2 linked regions of the Prosthecobacter sp. genome follow. The protein of the gene in region 1 interacts with the protein of each later gene in a pairwise test. Links are inferred from orthologs where the notes say so. Each region holds a gene or a part of one and is shown on either strand. Other genes may lie near its edges. The genes, in order: U1A53_RS01135 and U1A53_RS08995.

Region 1 (15,579 bases):
CAACATCATCGGCATGGGCACGGGTTTGATCTCCTTTGTGCTCGCAGGCACGATCTCGCTGGTCGTGATTGCCATCGCCTGGATTGTAGTGCGTCCGTTGCTGGGCATTGTGATCCTGGCACTAGCCATCGGCGGCTTCATCTACGCGCGCAAGCTGGCGGCAGCCAGCAAGCCGGTCGTCGCCGCCTGAGCCAGGCGTCATGCCTGAATGCTAACTAAAGCTTACGGAAGTTGCTCCCCTCGTCGGGTGTGCCACAGTGCATGACTGATGCGACCCACCAGCAGTTCCCAACCCGCCACACCCCTCGTGACACGTTCCGTGCCGCCTTCGGCGGTGGAATTGTCCGCGATGATGCCCTTCGGCCGCTACTCTGTGCAGGCGCAGGTCGGCATCGGCGGCATGGGCACGGTGTATCGCGGCACCCAGCTCAGCCTGGGCCGTCCGGTGGCCATCAAGGTGCTGCGTGTCAGCGATGGCTACGATTTCGCCTTTGAGGACCGCTTTCGCCGTGAGGCGCGGGCCATGGCCACGCTGAACCATCCCAACATCGTTGCCATCTACGACTATGGCCACCTCGGCACCGAGTTCCTGTTCTTCGTCATGGAATTCGTCGATGGCACGGATCTCGGAGAGATCATGACCCAGGGCCGCATGACGCCTCAGCTCGCGCTGCAACTGCTGCCGCAGATTTGTGCCGGACTCGAATACGCGCACGCCAAGGGCATCGTCCATCGTGACATCAAGCCCGCGAACGTCATGCTCACCCGCCAGGGCGAGGTGAAGATCGCCGACTTTGGCCTCGCCAAGGATGTGATGCGCTCCCCGTCCATGGCCACGGAAACGCACATGGTCATGGGCACGCCGGAATATGCCGCGCCGGAGCAGTTCACTGCGCACCGCGAGGTGGATCATCGTGCCGACATCTATGCGCTGGGAGTGCTGATGTATCAGATGCTCACCGGAGCGCTGCCACGCGGCTCCTGGCAGCCGCCCTCCTCCTTGCGGTCCGGTGTGGATCCCCGCCTGGACGGGGTCGTTGTTCGCGCCCTGATGACGGATCGTCAGCATCGCTATCAATCCGTGGGCGACATGCATCGCGCGATCGAGGCGGCACTGGTGCCATCCACCGCGCAGAGCCCGACACCCAGCAGACCGCTGCCTGCCGCGGCGAAACCCAGAGCCGGGCGCATTCTCCTTCTCGAAGACGACCTCATGGTGCGTGACCTCTTGCGCCGCGCTTTGGAAAAAGCCGCGTTCGAAGTCGTCGAGACGGGTGATGGCAAGGACACGCTGCGCCTTTACCAAGAGGCGATGAGTCAGGGCCGTCCCTACGATCTCGCCATCCTCGACCTCACCATTCCTGACGGCATGTGCGGCCGCGAAACCATGCTGAACCTGCGCCGCCTCGACCCGCAGATCCTCGCCATCGTCTCCTCCGGTTATCGCGATGATCCCGTGATGAAGGACTGCGCCGCCTACGGTTTCGCCGCCGCGTTACCGAAGCCGTATCAGGTCGAAGGCCTGTTGCAGATCGTGAATGGCGCGCTCGCCGTGGGCCGCAGACGCGCCGCGTGATTCACATCACCCGCACCGCCGCCTGCGTGTCCATCGCCTGCCACACGGCATGCACCACGCGCATGTAGTTCATGCCTTCGTTGAAGTCAGGCTTGGGACGTGGCGCGGATGGATCTCGCACAGCGGCGATGAAATCGCGCTCCACCGTCCAGCTTCGTTGCATCTCGGTCGGAATCGGCACCGACTCCAGTTTGCCGCCGCGTTTACCGAGTAGGAGTTCATCCGTGTTGAAATCATAGCTCAGCGTGCCTTCGGAGCCGAAGAGCCACAGCTTGTCCGTCGGTGCATGCGCGGCCACGCCGCTGAAAAGCATCGTCGCTTCGAGGCCGCTGCGAAATTTCGCCATCACGTTCACGAAATCGGGAATATCGACCTCCACGCCCGCACGTTCGGGAATCACCACATTCCCACGCGCCTCGACTTCGACGATGTGGCCGAGCCAACGCTGCAACACCTCGGTGTAGATGCCCAGCGTGAGGATTTGGATGCCGCTCAACTCCGACTGCTGCCGCCAGTGCGCGGGCTTCGAGGCATCCAGCCACGCATCGTTGAAACTGTGCAGTAGAGCCTGATGCGGCGTGCCGATGGCGCCTTCCGCGAGCAGTTGCTTCACCAATTCGCCGGCCTTCATGCCTTGCGGAGGCGGACAGATCGCCGTGATGAGTTCAGGATAACGAATCGACGCCTCCCACATCTGATTCGCCTCCGGTAGCGAGGCAGCCATGCGTGCCTGCGTGAAGACATGCTTCCCGTGCTGAAGCGCGTAGCAGGTCATCTCCGCGTGCATGTAGGGATGCGTGCCGATCCAGACGACATCGACCTTGGGTGACGATGCCAGCTCCTCCCAGCGCTCCACCGCCTGCGCTTCCGGCGCAAACTCGCGGCAAAAGGCCTCGGCGCTTGCCAGCGAGCGGTTCGTGACCTGAACGATCTGCACGTTCGGAATCGCCCGCAGACCGGGCATGTGGCGTGATTTGACGATGCCGCCAGCGCCGATGATGCCGATGCGGATGGGTTGCTCTGTGGAGGTCATAGACGTATGAATCGTGACACGTTTGCGCCAACATCCAAGCCCTGCATGCAAATCCTGCACATCTTCATCTCTCCCGAGCACATCTACGTCGGTCATCACGGCCTGCCGCCCGGCACCGCGCCGATGATTGAGGTGCCGGAGGTCGAATGCGTGACCGGCAAGGGCCTGCGGGGCGACCGCTACTGCGGCTGGAAGGAAGATTACAAGGGCCAGGTCACCTTCTTCGAGCACGAGCAGTATGAGCGCCTCTGTGAGCAGTTCAGCATCATGGGCGTGCCGCCTTCGGCTTTCCGTCGCAACATCATCACCAAGGGCATCGACCTCAACACGCTCATCGATGTCGAATTCGAAGTGCAGGGCGTGCGCTTCCTCGGCACGCAGGAGGCCGCGCCCTGCCAGTGGATGAACCAGGCTTTCGCGGAAGGTGCGGAATCAGCCCTCAAAGGCCACGGCGGCCTGCGCGCAAAAATTTTGAGCAACGGCATCCTCCGCAAGTCATGAGCTCGTCCTTCGCAGCCGTCCTGCTCGCCGGTGGTCGTTCCACCCGGATGAAGCAGGACAAGGCCTTGCTTCACTGGCATGGGCAGGAGCTGTGGCAGGCGCAGTTGCACAAACTGCAATCCATCGGAGCCGCACGCGTGCTGCTCTCCTGCCGCCGCGAGCAACCCTTGTTCGTGAGCGACGACGTTGAGATCATCCATGATCCCGCCGATGTCGATGACGGTCCGCTGGGCGCGATCACACGTTGTTTGGAGCGCGTGCAGACGCCGCTGCTTGTCCTCGCCGTCGATATGCCATGGATGACCGTCGCGTTTCTGCGTGAACAGCTCGGCAAGCACGAAAATCCCGATCAAGGCTGGTTTTTTCGCGGTCCGCATGGCGATGAAGCCCTCGCCGGCATGTACGTTCCCGCCATGCTGCCACACATGCGCCAGGCGCTGAGTGAAAAGAATCTCAAGCTCCAGCACGTGATCGAAGCCTGTGTGCATTCCGGATCAGCCGTCACCAACCAGATGAGCGACGATCAGGCCGCCTTCTTCCATAACGTAAACACACCGGCGGATTTGAAATGAGTGAGGAGCGCTTTTGCGTCACGGCTCCTTGAGCCGAGCGGCAAGATAATCACCGCAGGGCAGCTCTTTGCCGTCTTTGAAACGGATCACGTATGACTTGCCGGAAGTTCCCGAAACGGACGCCACGTGTGTGATGAAATCGGCGGCGGTCTTGACCTTATTGCCCTCTTTTTTCCATTTGGCGCGGAGGAACTTGGCCGCAGATGAAGCGTCATAGTTGCTTCCGTTGCGAATGAAGGTGGCTCCTTCGAGTCCCTCAATGTGAGAGATGAGCGCTTCGATTTTGGTCTTTTCGGCTGTTTCGGCAGTTTGAGCCGGCAGCGTGAGAGCGGCGGCGAAAAACAGGAGCATGAGGCAGACGGCGTGGAAAATCTTTGGGTTCATGGCTGAAAACAAACTGGTCGTTGTTCAAACGTACCAACGCGTGAGGGCAGCATCGGGAAGCAGCGAACGTGGCGTGGCTGGCAACAGCGACCTATCAGCGCAACTCGTGACCGAGAATCGCCAAAGTGGCGATGGCGGCGGTTTCGGCGCGAAGGACGAGCGGCCCGAGCGTGACCGGCACAAAACCGGCGGCGAAGGCCTGCGCTTCTTCTTCGGCTGTGAAATCGCCTTCAGGGCCAATGAGAACCGCGACGCTGGCGGGTTTGGTCACAGGCAACACTTGTTTAAGCGTGCGGCCATGCTCGCTGAGCGCGGGGATGAGTTTGAAGTCGGCTTGAAGCTTCAAACTGGCCGCGAAGGCGATGGGAGTCTTCAATTCGGGCAGAAATGGCGAGTGGCACTGCTTGGCGCTCTCAATCATGTGCCTGCGCCACTTGATGAGCTTCTTCTCCGTCTGTACCGCATCGAGATGGACGACGGTGCGCTCGGTGATCACGGGCTGGATGCTGGCGGCACCAAGTTCGACGGCTTTTTCGAGCAGCCACTCGAAGGGTTCGGCTTTGATGAGGGTGGGTAGGAGATGAATCGCGGTCTGAAACGGTTCCATGCGCGTTTCGTCGGTAATTTTGGCCTGCACTTCCGCTTTCGAGACATGAGTGATCTCGCAAACGGCCACGCGGCCTGCGCCGTCGAAAATCTCGATCGTGTCGCCGGGCTGCTTGCGCATCACGCGGCTGCAATGCTGCGCTTCATCGCCGGCGAGCGTGAGATGCGGGCCGTTCCAGGCTTCGGCGGACAGATGGAAGCGTGGCAGCGACATGTCAGCGTTTCATCAGCGACTCGATCTCATCCGCCTCAATGGGAATGTGGGCCATGAGGTCGATGTTTGTGTGTTCGCCGATGACAATGTTGTTTTCGAGGCGGACTCCGAGTTTTTCTTCGCGGATGTAGATGCCGGGTTCGACGGTGAAGACCATGCCGGGCTGAACAGGCTTCCACATGTGGCCGACATCGTGTACGTCGATGCCGAGCGGATGCGAGGTGCCGTGAGGAAAATATTTTTTATACGCAGGCTTGTCGGGATCTTGCTTGGCGATGTCCTCGGGCGTGATGAGTCCGAGGCCAAGGAGTTCTTCCTGCATGAGGAGGCCGACTTGCTCCTGATATTCGCGGATGATGACGCCGGGGCGCAGCATCTGGCAGCACTGTTTGAAGACGCGCAGCACGGCGTCGTAAACCTGGCGCTGGCGTGGCGTGAATTTGCCGTTCACGGGGATCGTGCGCGTGAGGTCGGCGTTGTAGTTGCCGTAGTTGGCGGCCACGTCGAGCAGCAGCAGCTCGCCATCCTGACACTGGCAGTGATTGGTGATGTAGTGCAGCACGCAGGCGTTTGCACCGCTGGCGATGATCGGCGTGTAGGCGAAGCCACGAGCGCGCTGGCGGATGAACTCGTGGGAAAGCTCGGCCTCGATCTCGAATTCATGCACGCCGGGCTTCACAAACTTCAGCAGGCGGTCGAAGCCATCGCTGGTGATGTGGATCGCCTCGCTGAGTGCAGTGATTTCGTGCGGGCTCTTGATGACGCGCAGCTCGTGCATGAGCTGCGCGAGGCGGCGGTAGTCGTGCAGCGGGTATTCGTGTTTGCAGCGGTGCGTGAAGCGTGTCTCGCGGGTCTCCGTGGGAATCGTGGCGCGGGAGTGCTCGTTCGAGTTGAGGAAGACGTGATCGGCCTGGCACATGACGGAGCGGAACTGTGTCTCGAAGTCGGTGAGCCAATGCACGCGCTGGATGCCGCTGCGCTCGGTGGCCTGGGGTTTGGAGAGCTTCTCGCCTTCCCACACCGCAATGGTTTCGTTGGTCTCGCGCACGAAAAGCATCTCGCGCTGCTTCGGGTCGGCGGCATCTGGGAAGAGGATGAGGATCGTTTCCTCCTGATCCACACCGCTCAGGTAAAACAGATCGCTGTTCTGCACGAATCCCATCGTGCCGTCCGCATTCGTCGGCAGCACGTCATTGGCATGGACGATCACGACAGACTGCGGCGGCAGCTTGGCATAAAGACGCTGGCGGTTTTCCGTGAACAGTTCGGCGGGCAGAGGTTGGTAACGCAACATGCCGGACAGGGAGCAAGGGCGGCAGCGCTGGCAATCCTTCTCTTACTCCGCCCGCACCGCCTTGGGCGGATGGCGGTCGGCTTGCATCCACTGCTGGGCCTCGGTCCAGAACGCTTCGACGGGGAGGGCAAAGGTCGTCACGCGATCGACGCGTGCGATGTTGATGCCGACGACTTTGCCTTCGAGCGTGGCGACGGGGCCGCCCATGTCGGTGGGCAGGAGCGGGATGTCGTGCTGGAGGACTTCGGGGAAGTTGTCGGTGCGCAGGGAGATGCCGCCATTGGCAAAATCTTCGCCTTCCCAGTTTTGCAGCACCTTGGTGCGGCTGGCGAGGCGAACGCGGCAGGTTTCCTCCTTGTTTTTGCGCAGGTAACGGATCTCGACGATTTCACCGGGCTGGCGCTTGTTCACGATGTCATGCACCTCACGGTACTGGGCGACGTTTTTGCTGGCGATGGCGAGGAGCACGTCGTTTTCCTGCAAACCGGCGATTTCGGCGGGGCTTTCGCTGGCGATGCCGATGATGCGGACCCCCTTGGCTCCCTCCGGCGATTTTTCATCCATGCGGATGCCGAGCGCGGCCCCGGTGCCGGGAATGCGACGGATCTTGGCGCTGACGATGCCGATGCGCGGCTCCTTGCCCGCATCAGCGACGCTGCAAAGCCAATGGCCCATGGCGAGAGGTCGCGCGGCACCGAAGGAAACTGCTCGCAGGCCGGTGATGCCCACTGCTTGCGCCATGACGAGATCGAGACTTGTCTCGCGGTGTACCTCGCGCAGTTCGGTGGTGCGGCCGTCGCCGAACTTGATGCGTGCTTTGCCGAGATCGGGCACTTCGCTGGCCTTGAACAAGACATAACCGTCTTCGCCGACGATGGTGGCGGCGCAGATCGCACGGCCGAGAGTGCTCTCAATGCGCGCAGCGCAGGCGGTGGTGAGCGGTTTGAGTTTTTCGACGGCGGAGAGGGTTTGTTTGCCGTTGGTGCGCTGTTCGGGTGGCAGCGTGGGACGCGGAGATTCGGCGTGAGCGATTGTCACGAACAGAAACAACCCTGCGGACAAGAGTGTCCGCGCTCCCTTCAAAGAAGTCACTGCCCCTCCTCCTGTGGTTTCTGCGCCAGTTGGACGGAGAGCTCGCGCTCCTTGCCCTCGTTGCGGAGTTTGATTTTGAGCGTGTCTCCGGCGGCCCGGGCGCGCACGGTGGCGGTGAACTGCTGCTGATCCGTCATCGCGTCACCATTGACACTGAGGATGACATCGCCGGCACGCACGCCGGCCTTCTGCGCGGGTGATCCCTCGATCACATCGGCCACCGCAAGCTCCACATCGTCGCTCATCACGGTGGCGACGCCGAGATAGCCGCCAGCGCCGATGCCCCACGTTTTGATGATCTCCGATTTCTGCATCGCATCCCACGAACGGAGGAAGGGAGCCATCGAGACGTGCACGTTTTGATCGCGGTTCTCCCAAATCTGGCTGTGGATGCCGATGACCTCGCCGGTGAAATTGAAGAGCGGGCCGCCGGAATCGCCGCCCATCAGCACGCAGTCGGTGTGCAGGCTGTTGGCGGTCTGCTTGACGATCTTGCCCACGCGGAGCACGGGGCCGCGTGCTTTGTCGAATCCGCCCGGATGGCCGAGCGCGAAACACCATTCACCCGGCTGCGCCTTGGCGACTTCGCGGTTGAGACTCACGAAGGGCCACGGCTTCTCGCGCTTCTTGAGCTGCGCCAGCGCTGCATCTGTCGTCTTGTCCATGCCAAGCGATTTGGCCGTGGTCATGGTGCCGTCTTCCAAAATGACCCGCATGTCCTTGCCTGGAGCGCCGGGGACGTGCGCGGCGGTCAGCAGCAGGCCGTCGGCGGAAATGATCACCCCGCTGGCCGTGCCGCCGCCGGTCTGGATGGCCACCAGCGCCAGGCGCACCTGCGGCAGGAGCTTCTGCACGTCGCTTTGCACTTGCAGGAGCGCGGCGATGTCGGTCATCGGCGTGGCGCTCTTGTCCGAGCCACCGGCTGCGAGGGCGTGCGCGGCGATGATTTGCATCACCACGAGGATCGTGGCGGCTCTGCGCGGAAATGGGGTGCAGAGTGAGAGCATGCGCGTGGTGTAAACTACGTTCTTCCGCTCCTGTGGTCAATCCGGGATGCGAAGGGGGAATCTGCGGTTGAATACGGTCCGGGGCTGCGCTTCTCTCGCCCTTCACTCCCCCAAACACACTCTTTCCATGAACTACGACCTCATTGTCATCGGCGGCGGGCCTGCGGGCTACGTCGGAGCCATCCGCGCAGCGCAACTCGGCAAAAAAGTGGCCTGCGTCGAAAATGACCGCGCCGGGGGCACCTGCCTGAACTGGGGCTGCATTCCCACCAAGGCCCTGCTCAAAAACGCCGAGCTTTACCACACGATCACCCACCGCGCCGAGGAGTTCGGCCTCAAAATCGGCAGCATCGAGTATGACTGGTCCAAAGTGATCGGCCGCAGCCGCAACGTGTCCGACAAGCTGAACAAGGGCATCGAGTTCCTCTTCAAAAAGAACAAGATCGACTACCTCAAAGGCACCGCCAGCATCCCCGCCGCTGGCAAGGTCGAAGTCACCGCCGCCGACGGCAAAAAGGAGACGCATGACGCGGCGAACATCCTCATCACCACCGGCGCGAAAAGCCGCCCCATGCCCGGTTTCCCCTTCAATGGCAAGACCGTCATCGGCAGCAAGGAGGCCATGACCCTCGAAAAGCAGCCGAAGAGCATCATCGTCATCGGCGCGGGCGCCATCGGCATCGAGTTCGCCTATTTCTTCAACGCCTACGGCACCAAGGTCACCGTCGTTGAAATGCTGCCTGACGTGCTGCCCGTCGAGGACACCGAGGTCAGCAAACTGCTAGAGAAGAGCCTCACCAAATCCGGCATCCGCATTCTCACCAACACGAAGGTCACCGGCACCTCCGAGGACGGCAAAGGCGTCAAGATCAACGTCGAAGGCGCGGCCAATGAAACCCTGGAGGCCGAGGTTTGCCTCGTCGCCATCGGCGTCGCCCCCGTGCTGCCCGGCGGCATCGAAATCAAACTGACTGACCGCGGCTGGCTGCATACCGACGACCGTTATCAAACTTCCGTGAAGGGCATCTACGGCGCTGGCGACATCATCGGACCGCCCTGGCTCGCCCACGTTGCCAGCTACGAGGCCGTTCAGTGCGTCGAAGGTCTCTTCACCAAGCACAAGCCCAAGAAAGTCACCGTCTTCCCCGGCTGCACCTACTGCCATCCGCAGGTCGCCAGCATCGGCCTCACCGAGCGTGCCGCGAAGGAAAAGGGCCTCAAGTTCAAGATCGGCAAGTTCCCGTATGTCGCCAGCGGCAAGGCCCTCGCCGCCGCCGAGCCCGAAGGCTTCGTCAAGATCCTCTACGGCGAACCGCACGGCGAAATCCTCGGCGCGCACATCATCGGCAGCGAAAGCACCGAGATGATCGCCGAGATCGGCCTCGCCATGAATCTGGAAGCCACCTGGGACGAAATCGAAGCCACCATCCACGCCCATCCGACGCTTAGCGAGATGGTCAAGGAGGCGACGGAAGTCGCCAAGGGGCATCCGATTCATGTGTGATTGCAGGATAAGCCTTCTCCAACTCACCCTAACCTTCTGGCGTGCCCTCAAAAGGCACGCCAGTTTTTTTGCAGACAACGTTTGCACCGGTTTGGGGATCAAGGCATCCATGGCCATGCCAATCGATGACGCTTCCGGTTTCGGCGAACTCCTCGAGCACTTCATCCGTGGCTGGCGTTATCTCTTCAGTCGCAGCTATAGAATCAAAAAGAACCAGCAGTGGCGGGAAGACAGGCTCACCGCCTTTTTCGAGATCCCCTTCGCCCTATGTGTCGTGGTCATCTCCGCCGGCCTGCTCGGTTGGGCGGCATGGGCACTTTGGTCATCGTTGCGTCATTAAGCATTGCTTCTTATCCTGTCATCTCATGATCTCTGCCTACAACCATTCCCAGATCATTCGCGGCGTGCTTTGCGTGTTTGGTGGCCTTGTCTGCTATGTGCTGGCGTGGCTGTTTTTTCGTTATGCTTCTTCATGGGTGCTCGACAGCTTTCGTTTTTCGACAAGCTGGGCGGTTTGGATCGCCGTTGCAGCCCTGATCGGCATCACAATCAGCGGATACATCACATGGCAGCGTGGGCAGGGCTTTCAAAGCTATGTGGAAACCTCCTTGTTTCACGATCTGGCGGGCAGCGCGGACACTGCGGGTGCTAATGTCGTGGATTACTATGCCCGGCAGGTGACCGGCCCGGCTTATGTGCTGAGCCAGGTCTTCTTGGGTGGGCCGCTGCTGCTTCTGCGTGGCATACGCCATTTCCAGCAATTGATTCCAAACGAGGCCGTTCTGGAGCAGAAATTGCATCACACGCTTGGAATCCTGCGCAAAGCGAACAAATGGCAGTCCATCACCGAGTATCCCGAAGAGCGGCGGGAAATCCTCATGCTAGCGCAGATGAAGCAGATCGATTTCAGCGCCCACAAGGGTACGCCACGCTTCAAAGCCCTGCCGCCTGATGGAGTTTAACTTCGATCTTCGACGCCTGCTGCTCCTGGCCGTGTTGCTGGGTGGTTTTGCCTGCCTAGGCGGTTTCACAGCTCCCAAAGTCGGCCCGGACAGCCCTCATCAATCATCTCGCGTGCAGAAGGCGTGGAGTTACTGCGTCGTCCTCTTTCTATTCGGAGCCGCCTCAGCGACCATTGTCGAGCACACCGTCGGCCACATGGATCCCACGAACCTCCGCCCTGCCTACATCGTCCTTGGTGTGTTGCTCATGACTGCCTCCATCGTCTGGCTCAGATCGCTCAAGCAAACGGTCGAGTCCCCGCCCAAGGCCAACGGCCTTGCGTCAGGCAACCCGTTGGACTTCGGATTCGCCGCAAGGCCCTGAAGCAAAGGCTTTTCCAAAAGCGAAAACCGTTCTTAAATCCGCCCATGCCGCCGACCAGCCTCGAAGAGCTCGAAGAACGTCTCAGCCGACCCACGCCTGCCGTGATCGACCTGATGCGCGCCATGCCGGGCGACATCATCGTTTTGGGCGCGGCGGGCAAGATGGGGCCGTCGCTCGCGCGCATGGCAAAACGTGCCAGCGATGAGGCGGACACGCAGCGGCGCATCATCGCGGTGTCGCGCTTCAGCACGCCGGGTGCGGCGGAGGAGTTTCAGCAGCACGGCATCGAAACCATCGCCGTTGATCTGCTGGCGGCGAACGCCGTGGCCTACCTGCCGCATGCGCCAAACGTGGTCTTCATGGCGGGCATGAAATTCGGCTCCACCGGCCAGGAACCGATGACCTGGGGCATGAACGCGTGGCTGCCCGGCCTCGTGTGCGAGCGCTACCATCGCAGCCGCATCGCCGCGTTCTCCACCGGCAATGTCTATGGCCTCGTGCCGGTGGAACGCGGCGGCAGCAAGGAGGAGGACGCTTTGAATCCCGCCGGCGAATACGCCATGAGCTGCCTGGGCCGCGAGCGCATCTTCCAGCACTTCAGCCAGACACGCGGCACGCCCGTCTCCCTCATCCGCCTGAACTACGCCTGCGACCTGCGCTACGGCGTGCTGGTGGATGTCGCGCAGAAAGTTTGGAACGGCCAGCCGGTGGATGTGCGCATGGGCTACTTCAACACCATCTGGCAGGGCGATGCGAACGCACTCTCGCTCCTCAGCCTCGGCAAAGCCCAAAGCCCCGCCTGGACCGTGAATCTCACCGGCACCGCCACGCTCAGTGTGCGCGAGGTCGCGAAGCGCTTCGGCGAACTCTTCGGCAAACCGATTCAGATCGAAGGCAAGGAGGCTCCCGATGCGCTCCTCAGCAATCCCTACCGCTGTTTCGTCGAGCTCGGCATTCCGTTCATCCGCGATGAGGAGTTGATGGAATGGGTCGCAAGCTGGGTCTCACACGGCGGCGAATCCCTCGGCAAACCGACGCACTTTGAGTCGCGGGATGGGAAATTTTGAAGGCCTGCTCTATCCTTCCTCTGTGCTGCATAATATCTATCGTGTACTCGACAGATGTGTTTCCTCTTCAATAGTTATGCCATATGCAAGATGGGACATCAGCACTGCTGTTTTTCTATGGTCTCTTTTGGGCTGAAATCCTCGCGACTTCTGCTCGGTACCAAGGCTTCCCGACCGTAACCCTCTGGGCTCGATGGAGCTATCGTGACGAACGAACTCGGCGTTTAAAACGCATTTTCGCCTCCGTTGTCCTACTGAACGTCTTTCCCATTGTCTGGCTATTTGTGCTCTATCAATGTGTTGTGCCTAAAGGGGCGGGCTTTGTCCCGGTCAGCATGGCTGCATTAGCGTCGCTATCAATATTTGGCATCACACGACTTTATCACGGGGTTGTCGCCAGCAGCGAAACGATGAACAAGTACTACACTTCGGAAGAACTCACGAAATGGAAAATTCATGGCGTTGATGATCCTCATCCCAGATGGGCGCATCTAGTGCCAAGCATGTTTTACTTGGTTTGCTATCCAAGTGCGGCAATTGCCGTGGGTTGGATCGCCTCACTTTGTTGTAACGCTCACTCGGGCGCTCCTGGTCTGAGCCAGTAGTGCATGCTCATGTGAGCGGCGATGCTGTTTTCGACCTGCTGGTTGATGAGTCGCTTCTCGTCGTTATGCGGGAACTTGCTATCTCAACGTTGTCGCTGACGAGTCTCAAAGCCCAACGGGCTTGTGTAACTCAGCCCAGGGTTCGCAGAACCCTGGGTTAACGATTCACCATCCAACGTTTCTCAAGGACCAACCCCAACGGGGTTGCGTCCATCGCCGCCGCTCCCTGACCCCTCTTCAATCCCACGCATACGCCTCGTCCCATGCCTGCCCGTGGCGGCGCAACAACTCGCGGTATTCGTCCTGAAATGTGATCTTCTGATGGTGCTCCTCCTGTCGTTCGATGTAACGCGTGACGGCCCCCGCTTTCGATTCGGACACGGAGAAACACCCATACCCCGCCTGCCAGTGGAACTGGCGGAACATGCCGCCGCGTTCGTGAATCCAGCCGGTGGAGACGCGTTTGATCTCCTTCACGAACTCCGCGATGGCGAGGGTGCGTGAAAGCGTGGTCAGCAGATGCACATGATCGGCGACACCGCCGATCTGGATCGGCAGACAATCGAGCGCCTTCGCACAACCGCCCAGATACGCATGCACCTCGGAGCGAAACGCGGGGTCGTGGAAGGTGGGCTCACGGCCTTTGGTGGAGAACACGGTGTGGATCAAAACGCGGACGAGGGATTGTGGCATGGCGCGAGTTTTGGATGATTCGGGGATGGACGCAACCCCGTTGGGGTTGCTCGGAATGGAGGAGGTGGGCGATGCGGTGACCCAGGGTTGTGCCAACCCTGGGCTGAGTTACGGAAGGCCGTTGGCCTTCAAGGCTTCGATGACGTGAATATGTTGTTCGCAAGCGATGTGGCCTCACGCGGCGGACTGAGGACAGTCCGCCCTACCCATCAATCATCTCAGTCACTCCACCGCACCCGGCCTCAGCCAGTACAACACGCTCATTCTCACAGCGATGCCGTTTTCGACCTGCTGGTTGATGAGGCACTTCTCGTAGTTCATGCCGGTGTCGGTGATCTCGACGCCGCGGTTCACGGGACCGGGATGCATGAGGTGGAGGCCGCGCTCGCGCAAGATTTCGACGCGCTCGTTGGTGAGGCCGTAGTTTTTGTGATACTCGGCGGCGGTGGGAAAGAAGGGCTCGTCGAGGCGCTCGCTCTGCACGCGGAGGAGGTAGATGACATCGGGCTTCCAGTCGAAGGCGTCGCGCCAGTTGCCGAACTGCGGGATTTCCTGCGGCACCTCGCGCGGCATCATCGAGCCGGGGGCGAGGTAGGCCACGTTCATGCCGAGACGGCGGAACATCAGGCTGGTGCTGCGGGCGACGCGGGAGTGCTGGATGTCGCCGACGATCAACGCGCGGCAGCCACGCAGGTCTTTGTGAATCTCTCTCAGCGTGAAGGCATCCAGCAGCGCCTGGGTGGGATGCGCATGCCAGCCGTCGCCGGCGTTGATGACGCTGGCGCGGGTGTTTCGGGCGATGAGGTTCGGCGTGCCGGACTGCTTGTGCCGCACGACGATGTAATCGACGCGCATGGCCTCCAGGGTCTCGACAGTGTCGAGAACGGATTCGCCTTTGACGACGCTGCTCGATTCGATGTCGAAGTGCGTCACGTCAGCGCTGAGACGGCTGGCGGCGACTTCAAAGCTGGAGCGTGTGCGCGTCGATGGCTCGTAAAACAGCGTGAGCATCGTCCGGCCCTTGAGCGTGGGCACTTTCTTCACGCTGCGTTTGAAGAGGTCTTTGAACGGCACGGCGTTGTCGAGCACGAACGCGATTTCCTCATCCGTGAGCGAGGCGATGTCGAGGAGGTCTTTGCGCGGGGTCATCTCGGTGAGGCTTGGGTTTGCACGGTGCAGGAGTCCTGGCCGTCCACTTCTTCAAAACGCACCGCCACACGCTCGCCAGCGGCCAGGGTGACCTTGAGCGCGGAAAAATCCGGCTGCACGGGAAATTCGCGACCGCAGCGGTCCACCAGCACGGCAAGCTGCACGCGTTGCGGGCGGCCAAAATTGAGCAGTTCCTCCAGCGCGGCGCGCACGCTGCGGCCGGTGAAGATCACTTCGTCACACAGCACGACATTGAGGCCGTCGAGGTCGAAGGCGATGTCGGAGCCTTCGAGCTTGGGCACCATCTGGAAGGTGTTCAGGTCATCGCGATACTGCGTGAGGTCGATGGTGCCGACGAAGACCTTCGTGCAGCCGAGTTTTTCGATCTCGGCGGCGATGCGCGTCGCCAGCGGCACGCCGCGGGTGAAAATGCCGACGAGGGCGAGGCTTTCCGCGCCTTGGTTCGCGTCGCAGATGTTTTTTGCCAAAGCGGCCACTCCTTCAGCCATCTGGGCCTTGGTGAGGAGGGTGCGTACAAATTCTGGCATGGCGATGGGGTGCGCGGAAAGTCCGGCGATTCGTGGTCTTGTCAAATCAGCCGATGGCGGCGCCAGCGGAGAAGTTTCGCGTCCGTTTCCGCCTCCAGGGTTGCAAAGCAGGCACGGCTTTGGTTTGATGAGCGCATGAAACGAATTCCCCGTGCCGTCCTGCTGCTGACCCTTCCGGCACTGCTGGCCAGTTGTGACAACTTTCGTGAGAACAAGCTGCTGATGACCATGCACGTCCAGACGGACGCGATCGAGCATCCCAGCGAGATCATGAAGCTGCCGATCGGTGGTCAGGAAATGACCTTCAGGAAGGTGCCCGAGTTCAGCCAGCGCAGCATCTCGGGCTTTGAGCCCTTCCCGGCCGAGGACGGCCAGAGCTTCGGCGTGTTGCTCCAACTCGACACGAAG
Region 2 (15,481 bases), on another replicon or contig:
GTCGAGTTCATCGCGCGCACCGGCATCCACGATCACGTCGTCGTTCCCGCCGTGGCGCGGCTTTACACGAAGAAGACCGGCAAAGCCGCGCCGTCGCCGATTCCCGTCGTCAAACCAGATCTCGAAGAACTCAAGAAGGCCGGGCAAAACCGCGCTTACATTGAGGTGCCCGGCTACGACATCGACCAAGCCATCCCGCACGAGGAAAAAACCGCCGCAGACGCCCGCGACATCGTCTTCCGCGATGAAGCCAAACAACTAGGCGTCACCGAAATCGACTCCTATCTCAAATCACGCCAAGCCCAAGCCCGGGACTGGCCCCGCGCCGCCGACCTCGAATCCCCAGCCCCGCGCGGCCACTACCTCCGTGAGTTCGGTCAGAGCGACCGCGATCTTATCGAAAACGCCAACGCCGACGCCTCCATGCCCCAGGCGCTCGTCTTGATGAACAGCGAGCTGTTTGAAGCCATCCTCAAACCGCACACTCAGCTTCGCGTGAATCTCGCCGCCGCGAAATATCCCGATGATCAGCTTGCCGCAGTTTATCTGACCGTGCTTTCCCGCCACCCGACTGAGGCCGAAAAAGCCGCTTGGGCCAAATCCGGCCTCAACAGCATCGAAGACCTCGTCTTCGCCCTCATCAACACGCAGCAGTTTATCTTCGTGCGCTGAAACCGGCTGTTTGTTTCATGAACCTGTTTCGCCGTTCCTTACGTTTCTTTCTCCGGCTCGTTCTCGCCCTCATTCTGCTCGTTCTGCTGTTGTTCGGCGGAGGTTGGTGGTATTTTCATCCGGAGTTCACCGAAACACGCGGCATTGTTTACACGCAGCGGCATGGACATGCCCTGACACTTGATGTGATACGCCCGGCGAATCCCAATGGCATCGGCATCCTGGTCATGATCAGCGGAAGGTGGAAGTCGGACCCGAATAAGTTTCAGCCTTGGGCGGCTTCATCCTTTTTACGCCAGGGGCATACCCTCGTCGCCGTCTCGCATCTGTCGCAGCCAGAAGCCAACATCATGGAGATCGTCGATGATGTGGAACGTGCTGCCCGGTTTGTGCGGCATCATGCGCATGAATACGGCATCGATCCGAACCGCCTCGGCGTCTTCGGCGGCAGTTCTGGCGGGCATTTGAGCCTGATGCTCGCCACGCGCGGTGGGCCGGGTGATCCGAACGCCTCAGATCCGGTGGACCGTGAAAACAGCGCGGTGCAGGCCGTGACGGTGTTTTATCCGGTGACGGACCTGCTGAATCTCGGCCCATCCACCGAAAATCTCGGTGATGGCGGTCCGCCCAAGAGCTTCCGCAACTCCTTCGGTCCGAAAGCCACCGATCTGAACGAATGGAAGGTCATCGGTCGCGATCTCTCGCCGATCTTTCACATCACCAAGAGCCTGCCGCCCGTTTTAATCGCCCACGGTGATGCCGACACGCTGGTGCCGCTGGAGCAGTCCACGCGCTTCAAGCAACGCGCCGCCGAACTCGGCCGCGAGGTCGCACTGACGATCCGGCCCGGCCAGAAACATGGCTGGTCCACAATGATCTGGGATGCGCATCTGTTCGCGGGGTGGCTGACGGAGAAGTTGAGGTGAGAAACAGCGGCCTGCCGCCCCGTTGATGGCTGGTTATGTCCACGCGCGCGATCCTGTTCCTCTGCAGCCTTTGCGTATTGTCGTCGGCTTCGTCGGCGGAGCCGCAGAATCCATCGCCGATGGTCGAGCACACGCGCGAGCATCCGCGCTTGAAGGAGGAGCATCCGGCGGGCAGGCGCGTGAAGCTGGAGGCGGACACGCTTTTCATTCCGCAAGACATCGCAGCCCAAAAAGAAGCGCCGCTGCTCATCTTCATGCACGGCGGCACCTGGATTCCCGAAGTCGCCGCAGCAAAGCACGGCATGGCTGCGCTCGTGATTCAGCGCGGCGACGGCTACAAGGTGCTGTTTGAGAAGGAAGATGCGTTCGAGTCCTTGCTGGCCACTGCGGCGGACAAATCGGGCATGCGCTGGACGCAGATCACCGTTGGTGGCTGGAGCGCGGGTTGTCAGGGAATCCGTGCGATGCTGAAATCTGCTTCTGCCGCGAAGATGCTCGATCGCGTGTTGATGATTGATGGCATGCACACGAGCTACGTTGACGGCAAGCCTGGGCCGCTGGAGTCGGAGATCGACACCGAAGCTCTGAAACCCATCGCTGACTATGCGCGTGAGGCCATGTCGGGGAAAAAACGGCTGCTCATCACCCACAGCGAGATTTTTCCCGGCACCTTCGCCAGCACGACGGAGACCGCGGACTGGCTGCTGCGTGAACTCGGTGTGAAACGCCGCCCCATCCTCGAATGGGGGCCGATGAAGACACAGCAACTCAGCGAGGCGAAGCAAGGCTCATTTCACCTCGTGGGCCTGGCAGGGAACTCCGCGCCGGACCATGTGGACCAACTCCATGCCCTGCCAGTGTGGCTTGAATGGTTGAAGTAAATCAGTGAGTTGCGCTATGAAATTCACGCCGGGCTTCCCTCGTCATTTCCTCCGCCATGCGCTTGTGGCTCTGAGTCAGTTCATGTGCCGTGGCTTCGTGTTCCTGCTGCTCGTCAGTGGCTCGGCAGCCGCTACAGTGAAGCACGCGCAGCCCGAAAATTACCGTCGCTTGCTGACCACGCTGAAGCCTGGAGACACGCTCGTGCTCGCAGCCGGTGTGTATGAGCGGGGATTGCCGGTCAGCGACAGCCATGGCACGCCCGAGGCGTGGATCACGATTCAAGGACCGGAGGAAGGTGTGGCGGAGATTCGACAGACTCAGGTGGCGAATTGTGTCGAGTTGAAACAGTGCAGCCATGTGGCCTTGAAGAAGCTCTCCATCCTCGGTGGCGGTCCGCAGGGCATTTCCGGCCTGTTTGGCATCAGCGCCCAGGGCGGGCTGAAAAACTCGGTGCACCACATCCTCATCGAAGACTGCATCATCAGCGATTGGAATACCTCGCAGCAGGCCGTCGGCATTTCCACGAAGACACCGACGTGGGATTGGACCATCCGGCGAAACATCATCCGCAATTGCGGCACGGGCCTCTACCTCGGCAACTCGAACGGCGCTGATCCCTTCATTCGAGGTGTCATCGAGCACAACCTCGTTCAAGACCCGATCGGCTACTGCATGGAGATCAAGTTTCAGAAAACGCGGCCTGTGATCGACGGGATGCCGACCACCGCCAGCCGCACGATCATCCGGCACAATGTCTTCATCAAAAACGACGCGCCCAGCCCCGATGGCGACCGTGCAAATTTGCTCGTCGGCGGCTTTCCTGACAGCGGCCCCGGCTCCGACGACCTGTATGAGATCTACGGCAACTTTCTCTGGCACAATCCGCGTGAATCGCTGCTGCAAGCTTCGGGTCGCGTCTCGATCCATGACAATGTCTTTGCCGACTGCCCAGCCAACGCCGCCATCACCGTGCGCAATCACGATCTGCCGGTGAAGCTCGCCCATATCTACAACAACACCATCTACGCCGCCGCTCGTGGCATCCGCATCGCCAGCGCCGCGACGGACGGTGCTGCTATCATCGGCAATGTGGTGTTCGCTGGAGAGCCGTTGTCTTTGCACAACACCATTACTAATGTGCGCGAAAACGTCACCGGGCCTGTTGCCGATGCCGCGCTGCATCTGGCGAACCCTCAAATGACATTGGGCTCCTTGGACCTCCATCCGAAGCTTGGGAGCTGTGAAGGCACGCCACTCGACCTTTCCTCTTTTGCTGATCAGACAGCGTTCGACCTGGATTTCAGCGGAGCTGCCAAGGGTGAGCGGCGCATTCGAGGAGCGTATGCCAGTCCGGCGACAAAGACGGGCTGGATGCTTCAAGGCAGCATCAAGCCGCCATCGGCCTCGAAGCCGAAGTTCTGATAGTTTTTATCCACGCCTGCCGTGATGATTGGCCCCATGAAACCCGCTCCCGTCTCTCGTCGCCATTTCATCTCCGCCGCACTCGCTGGTGGCGCTGTTAGTCAGGCCTCGATTTCCGCTGCTGAGGTCAAAGAAGGCCAGTTCAACGAGCCTGCGCATGATATACCGCTCGCCGAGGATGCGGACGTGATCGTGTGTGGTGCCGGGCCAGCCGGTGTGACTGCGGCAATCACGGCCGCGCGTGCCGGTGCCAAGGTTCGTCTCTTTGAATGGCGCGGGTGCCTCGGTGGCATCTGGACGGCTGGGTTGCTGGGTTACTTCCTCGACTTCAACAAGCCCGGCTTCGCCAAAGAACTGCGCGACAAGCTGGATGCACGCGGTGCGCGTGCGAACTCGACCAGCACGAGCCGTTTTTGCTACGATCCTGAAGCACTCAAGCTGCTGCTCGAAGAACTGTGCGTGGAGGCTGGCGTGAAGTTTCAGTATCACACCAAAGTCTCCGCCGCTTTCAAGGAAGGCAACAAGCTCACCACCATCGTGACGGAGTCCAAATCGGGGCGACAGGCATGGCGCGCACCCGTTTTCATCGACACGACCGGCGATGGTGATCTCGGCGTGCAAGCAGGCTGCGCGTTTGAAATTGGGATGGCGGAGGACTGCCCCTGCCAGCCGATGTCGCTCAATGCGCTGCTCGTCGTGAAGGATGTCGAGGCGCTGCGGGAGTTTGTGCGTTTCGGCCAGTCGAAGCCCGGTGAGAACACCGACAGCGAGAAGAAGAAGCGCATCAAAGATGTGCTCGTCAGCACCGGCCACTTTCCGTCTTATGCCGGGCCAACCATGTGGCACGTCAGCGGCAATCTGATCTTTGCCATGATGAACCACGAATACGGCATCAAGCCCTGGGATGCCGCTGAAGTCACCGCCGCCACGGTACGTGCGCGCGCCGAGATGAACAAGATGGTCAACGGCCTGCGCGCGCTCGGCGGACCGTGGGAAGGCATCCAGATCGTCGCCACCGCCGAGCAGATCGGCGTGCGCGATGGACGGCGCATCAAGGGGCGCTATGTCGTCGTGCAGGACGATCTCGCCAAAGGCGTGCGTCATGACGACGCCGTCGTGCGCGTGACCTTCGGCATCGACGTGCATGCCCTCAGCTCCGACCACAACAAGAACCACGCCATCATGCCGAAGCCCATCGACATGAAACCCTACGACATCCCGCTGCGCGCCTTGATCGCCAAAGATGTCGATGGACTCATGATGGCTGGACGCTGCATCAGTGGCGACTTCATCGCCCACTCCAGCTACCGCGTCACCGGTAATGCAGTCGGCATGGGTGAGGCAGCCGGTGTCACTGCTGCTCTGGCTGCTTTGTCGAAACGCATGCCGCACGAGGTCGCGTGGAGCGAGAGCGAGGCGAAGCTGAAGGCGATGGGACAGCGCGTGTGATGCATTGTCTCATGAAAGCCCTGCTCTCTCTGTTCCTCATCGCCACGTTAGCCTCCGCAGAAAACTGGCCGCTGGATGCCGTGGATGCTTCCCTCTCGCTTCATGGTCACGCACGCTCGCTCACGGGCAGTCTTGTGCTTGATGGCAGCTCCGTCATCGAATTGAAGGACACCGCGAAGCTCAACGGAAGCTTCACCGTCTCCGTGTGGTTCAATCCGTATGTGCTTGAAGGCTCGCAGCAGATGATCATTGGCAAAAATCGTTACTCGCTCAACGAACGCCAGTGGGGCGTCACCATCGAGCCGGATGGCAAGATGAAGGCGCACTTGCGTCAGGACGGCTGGAGTGAAATCACCTGTGCGGAGCCACTGAAGGCCGGTCATTGGCATCTGGCGACACTGACGGTCGATTCCGGCAAAGCAGCGCTGTTTTTGAATGGGAAGCCCGTGGGCGAGGTGAAGCTCAATAAGCCGATTCCGGCCACGAAGGCACCGATCACACTCGGGGGCATCTTGGATGATGAAAAGAAGCGGCAACAGTTCCATGGCGCGCTCGATGAAGCACGCTTCGAGCCTCGCGTGATGAGCGCGGAAGAGATCGCCGCGAGTTATCGCCCCATCACGGCAACGCATGAGCTTCCAAAATCCAAGACCGCCGATTTCCCGCTCTGGGACGACTCGCAGAAGCTCGGCGAGACCAAGGATTTGCCTCTGCTCGACGGCGTGGAGTTTCACGTCATCAAAAAGTGGGACAAGGCAGCGGATGGTTACACCTTCCTCCACGGCGTCGGCCTCGCTTGGCACAAGGGCAGGTTCTATGCCTCCATCGGCCACAACAAAGGCGCGGAGAACACCGTCAGTGAAGAAGCGCAGTATCGCGTGAGCGAGGACGGCGGCAAAACGTGGAGCGAACTTGGTGTCATCGACGCAGGCGAGGAGAAAGACCTCGCGATCAGCCATGGCGTGTTCCTTTCACATGACGGAAAGCTCTGGGCCTTCCACGGAGCCTACTACAACAAGATGGAGCGCATCCATACCCGCGCTTACTCGCTCGATGAAACGACCGGCCAATGGACCAAGCATGGCGTCGTGCTTGAAAACGGCTTCTGGGCGTTGAATCAGCCGGTGAAGATGAGCGATGGCAAATGGATCATGCCCGGCATCAGCGCCGGGCCTTACTCCAACAAAGGCACCTTCCCCGCTGCGGTGGCGATCAGTCATGGCGATGACTTTACCAAGTGGGATTTCGTCAGCATCCCCGTTCACGAAGGCCTGAAGATGTGGGGCGAGTCGAGCATCATCGTGGACGGCTCCAACGTGCTCAACATCGCCCGCTACGCAGCCAAACCGCTCGCCTTGATTTCAAAGAGCACCGACTACGGCCGCACCTGGAGCACGATGGGCGAAAGCAACCTGCCCATGACCACCTCCAAGCCCGCCGCAGGCATGCTCAGCACCGGCCAGCGCTACCTCGTCTGCACCACCGCCGCGAACAACGGCGGCAAACGCTTCCCGCTCACCATCGCCGTCAGCAAACCTGGATCATCGCTGCTCAGCCAAGTCTTCGTCATCCGACACGCCGAGCACAGCGGCCCTGGTGAGTCGAATCCGAAGGCCGCTTTGAGCTATCCCTGCGCCACCGAGCACGAAGGCAAGCTCTACGTCGGCTTCTCCAACAACGGCGGCCGAGGCGGCAATCATAACAGCGCCGAGATGGCCGTGATTCCGATTGAGCGGCTGAAGTAGCATGGGCTTTCTAGCCCGTGCTCAATGAATCGCGGAAGACACAGGCTACATCACCGCCCAAAAGATTCAGGCCAAGCCACATTTCTCTCGACGAACTGAGCAGGAGTCTGAAAATGTCGCCTATCAACCAGCTCCGTGTCACACCCGACTTTGTTTCAAAGCGTATCGGTTGTTTAATTCCGAACGGCCATGTCCGATAACATCATCAAGCAGCTTCTTCAAGATAGCTCGTATCGTCGGCAGCAACTTCTTGCTCCACCACCTCCGAAGCCGACTTTGCGCGAACAGGTGAATGGGTGGGTTCGAGTGATGCTAGCGATTGGTGTTATTGGTGGACTCATGTGGTTTGGGCATCGAACCGGTGGCATCTTGTTCTTTCTTCCCGCTGTCGTTTTGTTGTTCACCTTCGAGTATTCCGATATTGCCACAGTTAGTTGGTCGCGACGTCGCAAGGTCGTTTCGACTTTGGGTTTGTTTTTGCTTATGTCCCTGTTGGTGGCGCTGGAGTTCCACTTTTCTACTATCGTGTTAACCGCAATTCGTGATCATGGTGCCATTTGGATTTTCGCCTCACGGCTCGGATTGGTGCTAGGGTTTATCTTGGCAATGGCTCCGTTGTGGATTGCTTTTCATATTTACGAGCGTCTGACCAAGCCGTGTTGGACTTCACATCCTGTTTGCGGGTGGCGTATCTATGATGGCATATATGATCCCAAGAACGATGCTCATCCGCATTGATCTAGTTCGGCGCTGCCCCTTTCTAGCCCGTGCTCAATGGATCGCGGAAGACACAGGCTAGAAAGCCTATGCTACATCGCCGCCAGCGTCGCGGTGAGCAGCTTCCAGAACTTCTGCACAGAGGAGATACTGCAGCATTCTTTCTCGGAGTGCGCTTCGTGGATGTTTGGGCCGAAGGAGATCATGTCGAGATCGGGATAGGCGATGGCGATGACGCCGCATTCGAGACCGGCGTGGCAGGCGCTGACCTTCGCGTCGTGGCCGAAGAGGTCGCGATACAGCGTCTTCATCTTCTCCAAGATGGGCGATTCGGCGCTGGGACTCCAGCCGGGATAGCCTGCGTCATGGCAGACCTCAGGGCGGTTCATCTCATCCGCTCCCATGATCTGAAACGGCGCGGCGAAGGCCCGGGCGACATCTGCCTTGCTCGAATCGACCGAACTACGCTGAAGACCGCTCCATTCGGCGTGGCCCTCACCAAGCGAGATGAGCGAGAGATTCGATGAAGCCTCAACCAAATCGGGAACGACTGGGCTCATGCGATAAACGCCGTTCACCACGGCCTGGAGAGCGAGAACGAAGGGCCTTTGCACATGATCGGCCATCGTCGGGATGTAGCCGTGCTCGGGCTTCACCGGCTGCGTCGTGATGCTCAGATGTGGCTCAATGAGACGGAACTCCTCGCGGATGCCTTCGACCTCGTTGGCGAAGATTTCATCAAAACGCGGCTGATCGAGAATGACGACCTGCGCGGTGCATTGAGCCGGAATCGCGTTCCGGGCACTGCCGCCGCGCATAGTGGCGAGCGCGACGACTTCCACGCCGCAGGCGCAGAGGATGCGGGCCATGAGCTTGATGGCATTCGCACGGCCTTCGTGGATTTGCAGGCCGGAGTGACCGCCACGCAGGCCGGTGATGTGGACGGCGAGGTAAGGCTCGTCGGGGCCGTGCGCCGCTTCGGTGTAGTCGAGGCTCGCTAGCGTATCGACACCGCCCGCGCAGCCGATGGTGAAGGTGTCGTCCTCTTCGGAGTCGAGATTGAGCATCGTTTTGCCCGTGAGCAGCCCGGGTTGCAGCCCCAGCGCGCCACCCATGCCCTGCTCCTCATCCAGCGTGAACAACGCCTCGATGGGCGGATGCGAAAGGTCTTTGGAAGCCAGCACCGCGAGGATCGCGGCCACGCCGAGGCCGTTGTCCGCGCCGAGCGTGGTGCCGCGTGCCCGCACCCAATCGTCATCGACCCACATGTCGATGCCTTGCTTATCAAACTCGAAGTTCAGTCCGTCAGCGGCCTTGTGAACCATGTCGAGATGCGCCTGCATGATGACCGCAGGCCTGCCCTGACGATCCGGCGTCGCAGGCTTCTTCACGATGACATTGCCAGCGCTGTCGAGCATCGATGTGAGGCCGTGGCGCTCCGCAAACTCACGCACAAAGGCCACCACGCGTTCCTCGCGCTTCGAAGGCCGCGGCACGGCATTGAGATCGGCGAAGCAGTTCCAGAGAGTGTTGGGTTCGAGGGCGCGGATGTCGGACATGGCTTGTAGCATAGGCTTTCTAGCCTGTGATGATCAACACGAACATCGACACAGCCTAGAAAGGCTATGCTACGACACTCGGCCCATCCACCCACTGCGGCGGGATCATGATCTGGCGTGGCACCTCGGGCACGCCGTGCTCATGCTGCGAGAGCTGCGTGACGATCAAATCGACCGCTGCAGCGGCGAGATGATCGCGTTGCTGATAAATCCCCGCGAAGTCCGTCATCTTGGGCGTCCAGTCATGCACTACGAAGCCGATGTCCTGTGGAATGCGCAGGCCGAGGCGCTTCAGCCAGCCTGGAATATGAGTGTCGAACGTGATCAGCGCGTCCGGCTGGTGCTCGCGCATCCATTTCGCAAAAGCCTCGAAGCCCTTGCTGATGTCGTTGCTCGGGAACAGCAGCAGCGGCACGCGATCTTCCGCTGACAAACCGTGCTGCCAGTGAAACAAGCCGCCGCTGTAGCCGAACTGCGAGCGGTTCACGATCCACTTCGTCACCGCCACGCCGATGCGCCGGTAGCCACGCGCATGGAGTTGCTCCGCCGCCGTGTGGATGCCCAGCGTCATGTTTCCTGCGCACATGTGCAGCGCGGGCGTGCTCATCGCATTCCCAAACGTCACCGCCGCGAAGGGCGAGTAGTCCAGCTTGCTGCATGGAAGCTGCATGCTCTGCGGCGAAACGATCACGCCCTCAATGCCTCGCGCGTGCAGGATCTTTTGCAGCCGCTTCGGCGTCAGGCCGTCCTTGCCCAGATAAAACTCCGCCACCGCATAACCATGCCCGTGCGCACGTCGGCGGATGTCCTCGATGGGCACATATTGATACGACGGGCTCAGCAACCCGTCCTGCGGCACATGCTCACGGATCACCGCGATCACCGCCCGCACCCGCGTCTCCTTCTTGCCCCGCACCACCTGCATCATCCGCGCCAGATGCGGGTCCGGCTGGTAATCGAGCCGCTTTGCCTCACGCAGCACCAGCTCCCGCTTCTCCGCCGAAACCTTTGGCGCTCCACGCAGCACCCGCGACACCGTCATCATCGACACGCCAGCGGCGCGGGCGATGTCTTTGAGCGTGGCGGAGGTGGTTTCGGGCATGGTGTTAGCATAACATGCGAAGACGCCTGTCCATCTGTGAAATGCATTCGCTGAGCGCGTTTTAACCCATCATGACCTTCCGACCTCTTTTCTGCCTCCTTGCGATCTCGGCACTTCTTTGCGTCCAAAGCCTGGCTCAGAGTCTCGTTCCCGCGAACTGGGACCCGGCGCTCGCTGGAGACATCGTGATGCAGCGCCTCGTGAACACCTCCGCGCCTCGCGTGAAAGGCACGCACGATGCGGAGTTTATCTGCATCGGCGACCGCGGTTATCTCGTGACCGAGGCGAATGATCGGCGCGCGGGGGAAAGCTCGGGCTGGCCTTTCATCTACGTCACGATGTCCATCGTGAATCTGAAGACGCTCGCGCTGGAAAGGGTCATCGACTTCGCCCGCAGCGAGCAGGTCTTTGAAAACGAGACGCTGCCGTTCGGGCAGTGCTTCGTGCCGCGGATTCTTCAGAAGGATGCGAAGACGCTGCGTTGTTATTTCACCAGTCAGGATCCCGGCAAGCGGCAGTCGCAGATGTGGTATATCGACTTCGATCTGGAACGCGCGGCGTTCGAGAACCGCATTTTTCGTGCGAAGCTCAAAACGGCGGCTGGCACCTTCGACATGCAGCCGCAGTATTTTCATGCGGATGCGGCGGCGCAGGGCTTCAAGCGGCCGGCCAGGGACGCGGGCTTGTTCATTTTCGATTCGTTCAAGCAATTCGACGGCAAGACCTACGTCGCGCTGAACAACTTCCCCGTCGGGCAGAACGCGCTCGCGCTAGTCCACGACGACCTCGTCACCTTTGAAGTCGTCGGCCATTACAACGAGCCGCAATCGCAGCAGCTCAGCGAATCCGCCGTGAACAAACTGCCCGACGGCACCTGGATGGCGATCTGCCGCAACGACAAGGGCAACTACCACTTCACCACGAGTGCCGATGGCAAAACCTGGAGCGTCGGCACGGAGATGCCTTTCGTGAATGGCTCAAACTCGAAACCCACTTTCGACAAGTTTGGCGGCATCTACTATCTCGGCTGGCAGGATGCCGAACTGATCAACCGCGACCGCCGCACCATCTTCAACATCGACATCTCCCGCGATGGCAAAACCTGGGAGCGCAAATACCGCTTCGTGACACCGTATTCATTCCAGTATCCCACGCTGCATGAGCATCAGGGCGTGATCTGGCTCAGCGTCACCCAAGGAACGTTGAAGGACCGCATCATGTTCGGCAAGCTGGAGGATGTGGGCCAGTTCGAATCCCTTGCTGGCAAAAAGCGCATTTCCTGGCCTGCGCCACTGCGCGCGGATCAGGGCACCATGAAGCGCGGCGAGAAGCTGTTCACAGATCGCGAGTATGTGATCGACCAATTGCCTGATCAGGTGCGCGACATGCCCTTCCTGCGCACCAGCATCGAGAAGACCGATGTGAGAGTCAGCAAGGCGGGCACGCTCTACGCCCTGACACCGACGAACCGCCCGAAAGCGGCCTGTCAGCATGACGCGCTGATCAAGGCAGGCTTCAGCAAAGTCGAAGTGCCCGAGGTGCAGCTTTTTCCCGGTGAGATCAATCGCGTGAGCCTTTACCGCAAGGAGGTGAAGACCGGCGAGCGGCTGCAATTCAAGAAGATGGTGCTGCTCATCATGGGCCAGGGCGTGAAGCTCGGGGCGCTGAATCCCGATGAGCCGCTGATCCTCATGAATCCGGGGGCGGAGTTTCAGGATGAGGCGCGGCCGGGCGCGATGATCATCGGCATGGATCGCACGCCGAAGGGTAGGATCTGGGGCTGCTGGACGGGCACGGGCGACAAGAAGGACGGCTACTTCCTGCTGGCGACGAGCGATGACGATGGCACGACGTGGTCGAAGCCGCGTCTGGCGGTCGGCGCACGCACCGAGTTCACGCAGAAGCTCAGCGGGGCGCTGGTGGGCAATCTGTGGACCGATCCAAAGGGCCGCTTGTGGTTGTTTTTCGATCAGCAGCTCGGCGATGCCGCAGGACGCATCAGCAACTGGTTCATCCGCTGCGACAACCCGGATGCCGACGCGCCCGAGTGGTCAGAGCCGGTGAAGTTTGCGGAAGGCTGCACACTGAACAAACCGACGGTGCTCAAAAACGGCGACTGGCTGCTGCCGGTGTCGGATTGGCAGAAGAAAACAGCGCGTGTGTTTGCCTCAACCGATGAAGGCGCAACGTGGAAGGAGCGCGGCAGCTTGCAGTTTCCTGACTGGCAGTTCGACGAGCACATGACCGTCGAGCTGCGCGACGGCCGTCTGTGGATGCTCGCTCGCACAAGTGGTCAGCCGCACGAGAGTTTTTCCACCGATGGCGGCGCGACATGGAGCGCACCGAAGCAAGCCGCGACGGTGCAGAATGTCAGCTCACGCTTCTTTCTGCGTCGGCTCAAATCCGGCCGCATCCTCCTCGTGAAAAACGGCTCGCCTGCCGAGCGCCTGCCAAAGCGCACGCACATGTCCGCCTATCTCTCTGACGACGAAGGCCAGACATGGAAAGGCGGCCTGTTGCTCGATGAACGCAACGCAGTGTCCTACCCCGATGGCTTTGAGTCGCCCGATGGCCTCATCCACATCCTCTATGATTGGAACCGCCACAGCGATGCCGAGATCCTCATGGCGAAGTTCCGCGAGGACGATGTGCTCGCGGGCAAGGTCGTGTCGAAAGACGCGAAGCTGCTCATGCTCGTGAACAAAGCCACCGGCCCGAAGCCCGAGAAGCTCTACAACGGCATCGAGCTGTCGCTGCCATGGCCGCCGCCCTTTCGCGATCCGAACTCTGCCGAGCCGATGGAAGTGCCGTATTTGAAGCGTCCACTCAAGTCGATCCCGATTGATGTGGGTCGCCAGCTTTTCGTGGACGACTTCCTCATCGAGAAAACCACGCTCAAACGCACCTTTCATCAGGCGAAAAAGTTCGAGGGCAATCCCGTCTTCAAAGCCGAGACCGAGCGCGAACTCGGTAAGTCCACAGAGGGTGAGAAGGGCGAGGAAGCCACCACCTTCACCGGACAAGGCGGCGTGTTTTACGATCCGGCGGAAAAGCTCTTCAAGATGTTCTACGTCGCCGGTTGGCGCGGACCCCTCTCGCTCGCCACGAGTCCTGACATGAAGACTTGGACACGTCACGGCCAGCTTTTGCCCGAAGGCTTGCGCTGGACCGGCCCGAAGCTCGCCACCGGTGGCTCCGACAACTGCGTGTGGCTCGATTTGAACGCAAAAAGCCCCGCCGAGCGCATCAAGTATCTGACCTGCTGGCTGCATGTGCCGAAGGAGCAGCGGCCCGATGGCTTCATGCACTCGCTGCATGTCTCCGATGGCAAAACGTGGTCCGACGCCGCGCCCACCACAATTGCGGCAGATGATTACTGCTCCTTCTTCTACAATCCATTCCGTGAGAAGTGGTGCTTTAGCATCAAGCGCGGCACGTCGCGTGGCCGCAGCCGTTACTACCATGAGAGTGACGAGTTCCTCAAAGGCGCTGACTGGGGCAAAGGCGTGTATTGGACCTGTGCCGACAAACTCGATCTTCCCGAGCCGAAAGACCGCTATACTGGCGCAGGTGAGCAGGCGCAGCTCTACAGCCTGAATGCCGTGGCGTATGAGAGCCTCATGGTCGGCATGCACTACATCCATCGCGGCCCAAAGAATGACATCTGTGAGAAGGGCAAGTTCCCGAAGCTGCTCGATCTCGAACTCGGCTTCAGCCGCGATGGCTTCCACTGGGATCGACCGGATCGCCGAGGCTTCATCGTTGGTTCACGCACCGAAGGCTCGTGGGATCGCGCTTATCTGCATGGCGCGGCGGGCGTCTTCGTGGTGCTCGACGACCAGCTCGTCTTCCCCTATATGGGCACCAGCGGCATCGCACCGAGCGGTCATCGCGGCATGTATACCGGCGGCAGCATCGGCCTCGCCACGCTGCGACGCGATGGCTTTGCGAGCATGGATGGCTCTGGTGAGCTGACGACGCGTCCGGTGAAGTTCAAAGGCAAGCATCTCTTCGTGAACGTGAATGGAGAAGTGCGTGTGGAAGTGCTCGATGAGGCTGGAAAGGTGCTGCGAAGCTCCAAACCGGCGGTGGGTGACCAAACCAAGCTCAAGATCGAATGGACCGACGGCGCGGACTTGTCGGACATGGCCGGGCGAAATGTGAAATTGCGCTTCCATCAGACGAAGGGCTCGTTGTATGCCTTTTGGGTCACGCCGGACGAAAAAGGCAACAGCAACGGCTACGTCGGCGCAGGCGGGCCGGACTTTGGCGGCGTGAGAGACATCTCCCAATAACTTCATGAAACGCTTCTTCGACTGGTTCAACAATCTCTACCCCGTGTGGCTCGTCACGCTGGCGGTCATCGCGTTTTTCAAGCCACAGACGATGCTGTGGTTCGACAAGCCGTGGATCTTCTGGTCGCTGGCGGCGTCGATGCTCGGCATGGGGCTCACCTTGAGTCTGGACGACTTCAAAGCCATCGGCCGCATGCCGGGGAGTGTCGCGCTGGGATTCATCGCGCAATACACGATCATGCCGCTGTCAGGCTGGATGGTGGCGACGGCGCTGAAGCTGGAGCCGGGCCTCGCCGTGGGCATCATTCTGGTGGCGAGCTGCCCCGGCGGCATGGCGTCGAACATGATCAGCTACCTCGCCAAAGCGAACGTGGCGCTGTCCGTGGTGCTCACGATGGCCTCGACGATGCTCGCGTTCTTCTTCACACCAATGTGGACGAGTCTGCTGGCGGGCAAGTATGTGCCGGTGGACGCGTGGGGGCTCTGTGTGTCCGCTTTTCAGCTCACCATCGCGCCCGTGGTGCTCGGCGTGCTCATCCGATGGAAATTGCCGCGCACGGCGGATCAAATCGGGGCCTGCGGGCCGACGGTGGCCGTGCTGGCCTTCACGCTCGTGAGCGGCGGCATCGTGGCCGCAAGCGCGGACGCCATCGAGGCGAATTTTGGCAAGCTGGCGCTCGCAGCCTTCGTGCTGCATGTGCTGGGTTTTGGT

What was found.
Region 2: the proteins of U1A53_RS01135 (region 1) and U1A53_RS08995 interact in binary tests that used the Escherichia coli proteins (3 or more experiments, as listed by UniProt). The link is inferred for Prosthecobacter sp. from one-to-one orthologs.

What each region holds. Positions count from the first base shown.
Region 1 is NZ_JAXMIH010000005.1:37,997-53,575, forward strand. The notes cover bases 4,033-7,019. They hold U1A53_RS01135 (aminopeptidase P N-terminal domain-containing protein), read right to left. Parts: upstream 6,178-7,019; coding sequence 4,888-6,177; downstream 4,033-4,887. Other genes in these bases: U1A53_RS01125 (DUF5329 family protein), read right to left, coding at 4,033-4,066; U1A53_RS01130 (16S rRNA (uracil(1498)-N(3))-methyltransferase), read right to left, coding at 4,161-4,886; U1A53_RS01140 (PDZ domain-containing protein), read right to left, coding at 6,223-7,019. Also shown: U1A53_RS01100 (TMEM43 family protein), read left to right, coding at 1-190; U1A53_RS01105 (protein kinase), read left to right, coding at 308-1,576; U1A53_RS01110 (Gfo/Idh/MocA family oxidoreductase), read right to left, coding at 1,578-2,609; U1A53_RS01115 (MOSC domain-containing protein), read left to right, coding at 2,655-3,110; U1A53_RS01120 (molybdenum cofactor guanylyltransferase), read left to right, coding at 3,107-3,682; more of U1A53_RS01125, read right to left, coding at 3,701-4,032; more of U1A53_RS01140, read right to left, coding at 7,020-7,218; U1A53_RS01145 (trypsin-like peptidase domain-containing protein), read right to left, coding at 7,269-8,279; lpdA (dihydrolipoyl dehydrogenase), read left to right, coding at 8,407-9,783; U1A53_RS01155 (hypothetical protein), read left to right, coding at 9,899-10,123; U1A53_RS01160 (hypothetical protein), read left to right, coding at 10,149-10,745; U1A53_RS01165 (hypothetical protein), read left to right, coding at 10,735-11,109; U1A53_RS01170 (NAD-dependent epimerase/dehydratase family protein), read left to right, coding at 11,154-12,176; U1A53_RS01175 (transposase), read right to left, coding at 13,019-13,474; U1A53_RS01180 (aspartate carbamoyltransferase catalytic subunit), read right to left, coding at 13,697-14,623; bifunctional pyr operon transcriptional regulator/uracil phosphoribosyltransferase PyrR, read right to left, coding at 14,620-15,171; U1A53_RS01190 (hypothetical protein), read left to right, coding at 15,307-15,579.
Region 2 is NZ_JAXMIH010000008.1:97,027-112,507, forward strand. Bases 7,140-10,028 are described here. They hold U1A53_RS08995 (aminoacyl-histidine dipeptidase), read right to left. Parts: upstream 9,373-10,028; coding sequence 7,906-9,372; downstream 7,140-7,905. Other genes in these bases: U1A53_RS08990 (hypothetical protein), read left to right, coding at 7,286-7,834; U1A53_RS09000 (LacI family DNA-binding transcriptional regulator), read right to left, coding at 9,437-10,028. Also shown: U1A53_RS08960 (DUF1549 domain-containing protein), read left to right, coding at 1-672; U1A53_RS08965 (alpha/beta hydrolase), read left to right, coding at 690-1,598; U1A53_RS08970 (hypothetical protein), read left to right, coding at 1,634-2,479; U1A53_RS08975 (right-handed parallel beta-helix repeat-containing protein), read left to right, coding at 2,496-3,902; U1A53_RS08980 (FAD-dependent oxidoreductase), read left to right, coding at 3,939-5,351; U1A53_RS08985 (LamG-like jellyroll fold domain-containing protein), read left to right, coding at 5,363-7,096; more of U1A53_RS09000, read right to left, coding at 10,029-10,474; U1A53_RS09005 (sialidase family protein), read left to right, coding at 10,546-14,769; U1A53_RS09010 (bile acid:sodium symporter family protein), read left to right, coding at 14,774-15,481. UniProt on the Escherichia coli protein: Dipeptidase with broad substrate specificity. Requires dipeptide substrates with an unblocked N-terminus and the amino group in the alpha or beta position.